Regions from separate parts of the Ochrobactrum sp. SFR4 genome, predicted to be linked through region 2. Evidence: riboswitches for the same ligand, from Rfam matches in the RefSeq annotation. Region 2 holds a riboswitch; each other region holds the start of a gene.
The links. Region 2 has a riboswitch for thiamine pyrophosphate ahead of thiB (thiamine ABC transporter substrate binding subunit). Riboswitches for the same ligand answer to the same signal wherever they lie in the genome.
Positions count from the first base shown of each region.

Region 1: linked by a shared signal. The riboswitch ahead of HBA93_RS12880 (3-oxoacyl-ACP reductase) and the one ahead of thiB (thiamine ABC transporter substrate binding subunit) in region 2 are both predicted to bind thiamine pyrophosphate.
Region 3: linked by a shared signal. The riboswitch ahead of thiM (hydroxyethylthiazole kinase) and the one ahead of thiB (thiamine ABC transporter substrate binding subunit) in region 2 are both predicted to bind thiamine pyrophosphate.

Region 1 is NZ_JAAPBB010000010.1:10,734-14,011, forward strand. It holds gene HBA93_RS12875 (LLM class flavin-dependent oxidoreductase) at 1-656, opposite strand, end outside; gene HBA93_RS12880 (3-oxoacyl-ACP reductase) at 656-1,435, opposite strand; TPP riboswitch at 1,500-1,598, opposite strand; gene HBA93_RS12885 (SRPBCC family protein) at 1,677-2,651, shown strand; gene HBA93_RS12890 (acetolactate synthase large subunit) at 2,689-3,278, opposite strand, start outside.
Region 2 is NZ_JAAPBB010000008.1:126,742-130,019, reverse strand. It holds gene thiP (thiamine/thiamine pyrophosphate ABC transporter permease) at 1-953, opposite strand, end outside; gene thiB (thiamine ABC transporter substrate binding subunit) at 1,024-2,025, opposite strand; TPP riboswitch at 2,093-2,203, opposite strand; gene HBA93_RS11970 (thiamine diphosphokinase) at 2,389-3,030, shown strand; gene HBA93_RS11965 (YMGG-like glycine zipper-containing protein) at 3,141-3,278, shown strand, end outside.
Region 3 is NZ_JAAPBB010000011.1:76,379-79,656, forward strand. It holds gene thiE (thiamine phosphate synthase) at 1-523, opposite strand, end outside; gene thiM (hydroxyethylthiazole kinase) at 510-1,322, opposite strand; TPP riboswitch at 1,383-1,478, opposite strand; gene HBA93_RS24195 (glycerate kinase type-2 family protein) at 1,523-2,806, opposite strand; partial or broken gene HBA93_RS24530 (NAD(P)-dependent oxidoreductase) at 2,987-3,278, opposite strand, start outside.

The DNA.
Region 1 (3,278 bases), on a different contig from region 2:
CTGCCCTGATCTGATGCTCCTGCCTGAAACAATACCGGCTGCCCCTGCGGCGGGCGCGGAATGGTCAGCGGCCCTTGCGTCGAGAAATGCTCGCCTTTGTGGTGGATCGCTCGTAAGCCGTCTTTACGGGCATAATCACCGGAGCGGTCACAGGTAATCGTATCAGCATCCCATGAATCCCATAGCTTCTGCACGGCTTCGATAAATTCTGCCGCACGGCCGTAGCGCCATTCATGTGGCGGCATACTCTCATAGCCATGATTGCGTGCTTCACTGTCAAACATTGAGGTCACGACATTCCAGCCGATACGGCCTTTCGATAAATGATCCAGCGAAGCCAGTGTCCGCGCCGCATGAAACGGCGTTGTGAATGTGCTGGATACCGTGCTGATCAGCCCGATTTTCTCGGTTACACCCGCTAATGCAGCCAGCAAAGTCAGCGGGTCGAAATAGCTGCGTGGTCCGTCCGTAATATTATCAATCGCATGCCAGTCGGCGAAGAAAATCGCATCAAATTTGCCGCGCTCGGCAATCTGCGCCAGATTTGTGTAATAGCTGATATCACTGAGTTGTTCGACGGCCGATTGCGGATGCCGCCATGCCGCGCGATGATGCCCGCAACCGAAGATAAACAGGTTAAGGTGCATTTCCCGCATCAGTTTTTCACCAATCCGCCGTCCACAACCAGATTTTGACCGGTTACAGAACGCGCCCATGGCGAAGCAAAGAACAGAGCCGTATCAGCAAATTCCGCAGGCGTGGTTACGCGGCGCAACGGCGTGGCAGAGGCTATATAATCAAACACTGCTTCCGGTGTTGCGGCAGAGGCATCGGTGGTACGTAACAGCCCGCCGGACAACATATTCACGGTGATGTTCTTTTCACCCAGATCCTGCGCCAATGTACGGGTCAGTGACAACAAAGCGGCTTTAGCCGCCGTATAATCATGATACGGCACAACCGGATTTTGAAACAGGTTGGTACCAATATTGATGATACGGCCAAAACCGGCCTGTTCCATACCGGCAAGTGCTGCTTGCGTTGTGTTCAGAGCACCGCGCACAATGCCCTCCATCTGCTGATTGATCTGCTCCCAGCTGATGACATCCGCATGAGCACGGGCATCGCCGTTAAAGCTGAAAGCCGGCAAAGCATTATTGACCACCGTTGTTACCGGCATACCAAAATACTGCTGCGCCTTGGCAAACATAGCCTGTACGGCTGTCATATCCGTCACATCGGCCTGCAGGGCCAGTGTCTTTTCCGGTGCTAGTGCTGCCAGTTCTGCAGCAGCATCTGCACTTGTGTGATAATTGATTACAACGCGTGCACCTTCACTTAAGAAAGCTTTCACAAGATCGCGTCCAAGACCACGCGCACCGCCGGTGACGAGAACAAGCTGCTGGTAGAGCGGAAGAAGGACTGGTTCAGACATGATAATTCCCTTGCCTTAAGAAATGGCCGGCCAAGGGAATAAGGGCTTGCACCGCAGTGAATACGGCTGGGCACACAGACATCCCTTCGCCAGTATGAGCTGGATCAGGTTCAACGGGTTTAAAATCTCAGCCCTGTAAAACAGGACACCCCGTGTCATTCCTCCAAGCTCTAGCAAGTTTATTTGGAAGGAACAAGCCTTGGCGGTTGTCCTGCCCGCCCAAGCTGGTTTAAGAACCCCTATGTCTGAAAATCATCAAGAACCTTCATCCGACCGTTTCTGGCTCAGTGTTTTCGCAACAACGCTCTATGCGGTGGTGCTTTACATCCTGATATGGCTGATACGGGAAGGCAGCGGGATGGCCTTTATCACCGGTCTGATCCTGATGCCGATGGCCATTACCAGCCTGCTGATCATTCAGATTGACCCGCAAGGCACTGGCAGTATCCGCAAGCATATGAAAACCGCTATGCTTTGCATGCTCGGCTTGATCCTTATTTCAATGATTATCTTTGGCGAGGCAGGTATTTGCGTGGCCATGGCTGCGCCGTTTCTTTTGGCGGGCACAGCGCTTGGTGTTTATGTCACTATGCGGCTTTTACGCAATTATCAGGCAAAACGCAGCGTCACATTTGTGATTGCCCTGCCCTTTCTCGCTCTGCCGCTGGAAAACCAAATCGAATATCAGGATCATTTCAGTTCGGTCACAACCGTGATTGAAATCAATGCCCCTGCTGATGTAATCTGGAACAATACGCTCGAAATCCCTGATATCCGCTCCGATGAATTGGGTATGACTTTCAGCCACAGCATTGTCGGTGTGCCGAAACCCGAAGATGCGCGGATTACCGGTTCCGGTGTGGGTGCCGTACGTCATTTGAAATGGGGCAAAGGCGTCAATTTTGAAGAAGTTATTACCGGCTGGCAGGAAAACCGTTATCTGCGCTGGGATTTCCGTTTCAGCGACACTTCAATCCCAAAAGCAGTGGAAGCGCATATCAGCGTCAACAGTGACTATCTGGGACTGGACTATGGTGAATATCTGCTGGAGCCAATTGACGAAAACCGTACGCGTCTCACGCTGAAAACCCAATACCGTATTGCAACGCCGATCAATATTTACTGCGACTGGTGGGGTCAGATTTTCCTCAATGATTTCCATTCCATCGTGCTGAATGTCATTAAGGAACGCTCGGAAAGCGCAGTTCAGGCTTGAAAGTGCGGCGGATTATAAACCCGCCGCCACTTTAATTTCAGATCATCGCTTCGATCAGGAACGGGCCTTTGCGCTTGCTTGCCGCAGCAAACAAATCAGCAAATTGTTCAGCTGTGGTGGCGCGTGCGCCTTCAACACCAACACCTTTGGCAAGGCTTACCCAGTCAATCGTCGGCTCAACCAGATCAAACATACGCTGCGCATTGCGTCCCGGTGCACCGGCTCCGACATTCTGCAATTCACCATGCAGGATCGCATAACGCTGATTGGCGAAAATGATGGTGATGATGTTCAGGTTTTCGCGGGCATGAGTCCACAGTGCCTGCATCGTATACATACCGCTGCCGTCTGCCTGTAACGCCACCACCTGACGGTCAGGACAGGCCACAGCTGCACCGGTTGCCAGCGGCAGACCGATACCGATTGCACCACCGGTCAGCTGCAGAAAGTCATGCGGCGCTGACTGATGTGTCAGACCAAACATTTCACGGCCGGATGTAATGGATTCATCAACAATAATCGCATTTTCCGGCAGGAGTGATGCAACAATCGCGCTGATTTTATCATCATCCAGCGTACCGGTCGGCATGACCTTCTCACCACGCTGATTGAGCAGTGGCGTGACAG
Region 2 (3,278 bases):
CGCCACAAATCAGAGCCCAGACCGGACAGAACCATCCCCAGAACAGGCAAAGCAATGAACAGGGTGGCAAAGAGGATAATGATACCTGATGAGATTTTCGACCATTTGCCGTGGTGAATATAATCACGGTTGGTCGTAGCCAGAGACAGACCTTCTTCGGTTGGCTTGCCGGTCAGACGCAGCAGACATAAAACGCCAATAGTCAGCAGTAATTGGGTGAGTGTGAGAGCAACAGCACGCGCCAGATCAAAATCAAAATGCAAGGCCTGATAGATGGCAACTTCCAGCGTAGTCGCGCGGGGGCCTCCGCCCAATGTCAGCACAATGGTAAAAGAACTTGCGCAGAGCATGAAGATCAGCCCTGCAATACCACTCAGATTTCGGGCAATCACCGGCCATTCGATCAACCGGAAGCGAGCAAAACCGCCCATACCCAATTGCGCTGAGAGTTTCCAGTAATCCTGCGGAATGGATTCGAGACTGGCAAGCAGCAAACGTACCGCAAGCGGCATATTGAAAAATACATGTGCCAGCAAAATGCCGGTCAGGCCGTAAATATCCGGTATCAGCGGCAGCCCCAAAGCCGTACTGCCTTGTGCGATAAAACCATTGCGCCCGTAAATACTGGTAATGCCGAAGACGGCGACCAAGGACGGCAATGTCAAAGGCACCGCGAAAAAGCGCAGCAGCAATTTGCGACCGCGAAATGCGGTATTGGCGTGGAGTGCACGGGCAACCGGCAACGCAAACAGCACTGAGAGCAGAACCGACAACAATGCCTGCAGCAACGTAAATCGCGTAATATTCCATAAATAGCTGTCAAAAGCGGCCAGAGCATCACTATCGGATTGCAGCCCCTGAATGCCAAGTGACAGCAAAGCACCGCCGGTCAGAACCAGCAGCAGAAGCAGCGCGATAAAGCCTGAAACAGTTTTAAAACGGAAGGCCTGCATATTTCTCCGTAGCTGCCCCGCCACAGGTGCGGCGGGTGCAGTCATATTCAAGGTCATAGACAGTTGTGTCTTAGCGGCTCATGGCTTTCAGCCACTCATCAACCCATGCTTTGCGGTTTTGTGCAACGGTTTCAGAAGCAATCAGCAGGCTCTTATCCGGTTTTGGCAGAGCATCAAAAGCCGCATCGAGCGGCGCAGATGTGTCATAGGCCGGATACATCCAGTTGGTCTGCGGAATAACATCCTGAAAACCGGCTGTGGTTATGAATTTCAAAAACTCTGCAGCGCGCGGGTTTTTTGCGCCGTTTATCGTCTGGCCGGCCAGTTCAATCTGGAGATAATTACCTTCTTCAAAAGTCACCGCCTTATAACGCTCGGTTTTATCGGAGATCATGTGATAGGCGGCAGAAGTCGTATAGGACAACACCATCGGTGCTTCACCTTTGGTGAACAGGCCATAGCCCTCAGACCAGCCCGGTGTAACTGTCAACACGCGTTTGCTGAGCTTTTGCCACTGCTCCGCAGCCTTGTCGCCATAGAGATCTTTCACCCAGAGCATCATGCCCAGGCCCGGTGTGGACGTGCGCGGATCCATCAGAATGATTTTCTGCGAAGCATCACCGTCAATCAGTTCCGCCATGGATTTCGGCGGATTTTTTAGCTTTTCACTGTCATAGATCACAGCGAAATAGCTGTAATCATAAGGCAGGAAAACCTCGTCCTGAAAATTGTCAGGCACATTACTTTTCACATCGCCCAATCCATGCGGAGCGAACAGACCCGTGGCTTTGGCATCATTAATAAGATTGGTATCAAGCCCCAGAACAATATCTGCCTTGGTGGATTTGCCTTCCAGTTTCAGGCGGTTGAGCAAAGCCACACCATCGGCAACAGCGACAAAATTGACAGTGCAGCCGCAGGATTTTTCAAAATTCTCTTTAACCTTCGGGCCCGGCCCCCAGTCAGATGTAAAACTGTCATAGGTATAGATCGTCAGATCCTGAGCCTGTGCTGCACTGACACCAAGGCTTAAAACAGACAGAAAACCGGTTGTGAGAAGTAGATTTCTGATAAGCATGAGATAACAGCCGCGCGGGCTCTCCTCTGGTTATGAATTGATCCAAGGATTGAGCGCCGGAAGCCGGACAGCATCTAATCCCTCCGCCGGTACAAACCGGATCAGGTTCAGCGGGTTAGCCGGAGACCGGCCTCTCAGCCTTCGGAAACCGAAGGCACCCCGTTAGAGCGGGCGGACAATAGGATAAAACAGCGTTACGGAGCAAGAGGATTGTTAGAGCATGTCGGGCTCAAATGGTTTCAGTTGAGTTGCCGCGAACATGCGGCAATTAAAAAATCCGGAGCGAGCACAGTAGGTACGATTAAACGCGACACGCTCCAGGCTTCCGGTCTGTGAAACAGCGTGATATGCAACACCATGTCAAAATTTCTCATTCTTCTCGGCGGTGATCTGACCGCCACTTCGCGGCTGAAAAAGCAGATTGCCGGTGCACGTGTTTTGGCGGCAGACAGCGGTATGCGCCATGCGGCCGGCCTTGGCGTGGTACCGGAACTATGGCTCGGTGACTTTGATTCCACAGACACGGTACTGGCCACACAATATGGACACGTTGAGCGACAGGTCTTTCCCGTTGCAAAAAATATGACCGATGGTGAGCTGGCATTGCATGAAGCCTATGAACGCGGCGCAACAGAAGTGATTTTGGCCGGCGCTTTTGGCGGCGAGCGCACAGATCATACATTTCTGCATCTCAGCATGGCTGTGGCGCAGGCACATAGAGGACGAAAAATATTTCTCTCCAGCGGCCATGAAGAAGCAACACCGCTGATCTACGGGAAAACCGGTTTTGACCTGCCGGAAGAGACATTATTCAGTATTCTGGGATTTGAGACATTAACCAGATTATCAATTTCCGGCGCCGAATGGCCACTGGATAATGTGACTGTACCATTTGGCTCTTCTTTAACGCTCTCAAATAGGGTAAAAGAAAACTTAACAGTGACGTTAGGTGGAGGGGCGGCAATTTTAGTCGCATCGCCTGCCATTGATTCAATCTGATGTGACTGAACGTAAAAACCTGTAAATTGTTTTGATAGTTGCCGTCTTCTTTTTGCTATAAAATGCAGGAGATTATGGCAAGTGAGTAGCCTCAACGGGAGTAACTTTAGATGAAATCACGTCTTTCTATGATCGCAGTAACAGCAGTGCTCGCGTTTTCGACTGTTGCCTGTACAACAGGCGAACAGCGCACCGCCGGTTACGGTGTGGGCGGCGCAGCACTCGGCGCGCTTGCCGGTGGCGCAATT
Region 3 (3,278 bases), on a different contig from region 2:
CATCATCCACATGCGGCAGTTTAATGCCACCAATGGCGACCGCAGGCAGTCCATTATGGGAGTAAACCCGCTTCAATCCGTCAAAACCAATGGAAGGCGCGCAATTCTTTTTGGTTGCTGTCGGGAAAACAGGACCAATGCCGAGATAATCCACCACAACACTATCCGCTTTGGTGGCCATTTCTGCAGTCTGTACAGACAGACCAAGGATCATATCCGGCCCGATTTTAGCACGCACCTGCTCCGGCGAACCGTCATGCTGGCCGATATGTAAACCATCAGCGCCGACAACAATCGCAACCTCAACATTGTCATTGATAATCAGCTTGGCATTGGTACCTTCAAGCGCTGTTTTTAGCGCTTTGGCCGTTTCAAGCATCTCCTGCTGGCTGGCATCTTTGTCACGCAACTGCACCATTGTGGCACCGCCACGCACAGCTGCAATTACGGTTTCCACCATGCCAAAACTGCCGCAAAGCTCACGGTCGAGAACGAGATAGAGCGACAAATCAAACTGTTTCATAGAATCGTACCTTTGCCTGAGACTGGAATTGTGCGGGTGTGAGCGCATAAAGCGCATCGATAAAGTGAATTTGGAAACTGGCTGGCCCCTGCGCCTGCAATGCCGCCTGTTCTCCGGCCACCGCATACATGGCCAGAGCGGCTGCGGTCGCTTCCAAAGCGGAAGCCTTATGAGAAGCAACGAACGCACCGGTCAGGCAGGTCAGCGCACAGCCAAGTGCTGTCACTTGCGGCATCAGCGCTGAGCCGCCGTCAATACGCAAAGTGCTGTGGCCGTCGGTCAACAGATCATAAGCGCCGGTCACTGCAACAGTGCATTGATACTGCTGTGCCAGTTGTTGTGCCGCATGATGCGCACTACCGGCATCATCGCCGCTGTCTGCCCCTTTGCCCCGTGCGGAAAAACCTGCAAGGGTCAGAATTTCAGACGCATTACCGCGAATAATTGTTGGTTTCAGCGCCAACAGGGTCTGCGCCGCTTCTCTGCGGAAAGTGGAAGCAAAATGAGCTACGGGATCAAAAACCCACGGAATATTATGCGCATTAGCGGATGTGATCGCCGCAATCATCCCCTGCACCCAAAGCGGAGAGAGCGTGCCGATATTAATCGTGACCGCACCGCAGAGTTTGGCAAATTCTCCGGCTTCTTCCTGCGCATGCAGCATGGCAGGAGAAGCACCGGCAGCCAGAACCACATTGGCGGCCGTATTCATCGCTACGAAATTTGTGATGCATTGTATGAGAGGTTTCTGGCGTCGCATGGTTTCCAGCACAATGCCGAAATCCGGTAGATCTTTCATATCAGCCCTCCGCCACGGTGAGGGTCTGATACAGGGTGCCACTATTTCGCCTTGCGATAAGCGCCCTTTAATCTGACTCCCTCCGCCGGCATTATCCGGTTCAGGTTCAAAGGGTACTTCTCAGCCGGTATCATCCGGGCGCCCCTGTCTTTGATCGCTATTATGGCAGAGCAGGCACTACCTGTCCACCACCTGAAAGATTAGCTGATTAATATGGCACGGAAATCATTGACATTTGTACCGGTCGGCCCTGTCACAAACAGATCGCCACTTGCATGGAATGCGCTCCAGCTGTCATGCCCTGCAAGATATTGCTTCGCATCCAGCCCCAGCTCTGTCATGCGTTGAATTGTGCCTCCATCCGCGAAAGCACCGGCATTATTTTCCGAACCGTCTATGCCATCAGTATCCGCAGCCAAAGCGTGAATATTCTCAGAGCCAGCAATATTCAGCGCCAATGCCAGCATGAATTCACTGTTGCGCCCGCCTTTACCGGCTTTAGCACCGGAACCGAGCGTTACCGTTGTTTCGCCGCCGGACAACAACAACAAAGGTTGTCCTGCCTGACGATTACGCGCCTGATATTGTGCCATTGCCCCATGCATCAGTGCGATGTCTTTTGCTTCACCTTCAATCGCATCGGAGAGAATGAGTGTTTCAACGCTCTGTTCTTCAGCCAATCTTGCTGCGGCAGCCAGTGACTGTGCTGCACTGGCGATAATATGGTGGCTGTGGCGGGCAAATATTGCATCATCCAGCTGCGGTGCATCGGCTGCAGCGCTTTGTAAATGTGCCATGACCGTTTCCGGTAATTGCATCTTGTAATGGTCAATATATTTCAGCGCATCATGACGGGTTGCGCGATCGGCAATCGTCGGCCCTGAAGCGATCAGCGCCGGATCATCCCCCGGAATATCAGAGACAATCAGGCTGACCATACGGGCAGGCCCTGCAAGAGCAGCAAGCCTGCCACCTTTAATCGTAGAGACATGCTTACGGATAGCATTCATCACGCTGATCGGCGCACCGCTGGCAAGCAAAGCGGCATTGACTGCCTGCTCATCCGCCAGTGTCAGTCCCTCCGGTGGCGCAGGCAACAGAGCCGAGCCGCCGCCGCAGATCAATGCCACCACCAGATCGTCTTCATGCAAGTCTTTCAACGCAGCTTTCAACTGTTTTGCTGCTTCCAGTCCCGCTTCATCCGGCACCGGATGTGCGGCTTCCAGCACTTTAATAAAACCGCATTCCGCTCCATAGCCATAGCGAGTAACAACCACGCCCCGTGGCGCAGGATTTCCGGCCTCAACCCATAAAGTCTCAAAGGCTTGCGCCATTTGTGCAGAGCCCTTACCGGCGCCGATGACGATGGTTCTGCCCTTTGGCGCTTGTGGTAAATAGGGTTTGAGACAATGCAGCGGATCAGCCGCCTGAACCGCAGTGTCAAACAGGGATTGCAGGAATTGCCGTTCCTGCCCCTGTTTCAGTTTAATCTGTGCCCGTCCGATGCCCTGCGGCAACTGGCTGCCGCCATCGCTGTAACCGGCAGGTATTGCCCCCGCCGCATTGATGACACGGCGCTCGGTAATCGCTGCGAATATCTGATCAACCGCCTGTTTAGCCCCTGCAAGTCGTGACGGGTGGTCGGTATCTGCCGCCGCATGTGGCAGTAACAACATGGCTTCCGGATATTTTTTAGCCAGCGGTAAGTAAGGCGCTAGCGGCCCTGACAGCACGCCGTTTTTTTCAAACAGGTCAGCATCCACCGCAACATTGCGGATATAACCGCTCTGCATCAGACGATCCAAAGCCACAATATCTACGAGCTCACCACGGTCATAATTGATAACCATAGCACCCTCATTCATTGCAGACAGTACCGTATGGCTGACCAGTCCCTGATTGCTGTAGCGCCCTGTCTCCTTGTTCAGCGCGCCAAGCCCCAGATGCACACTCAGC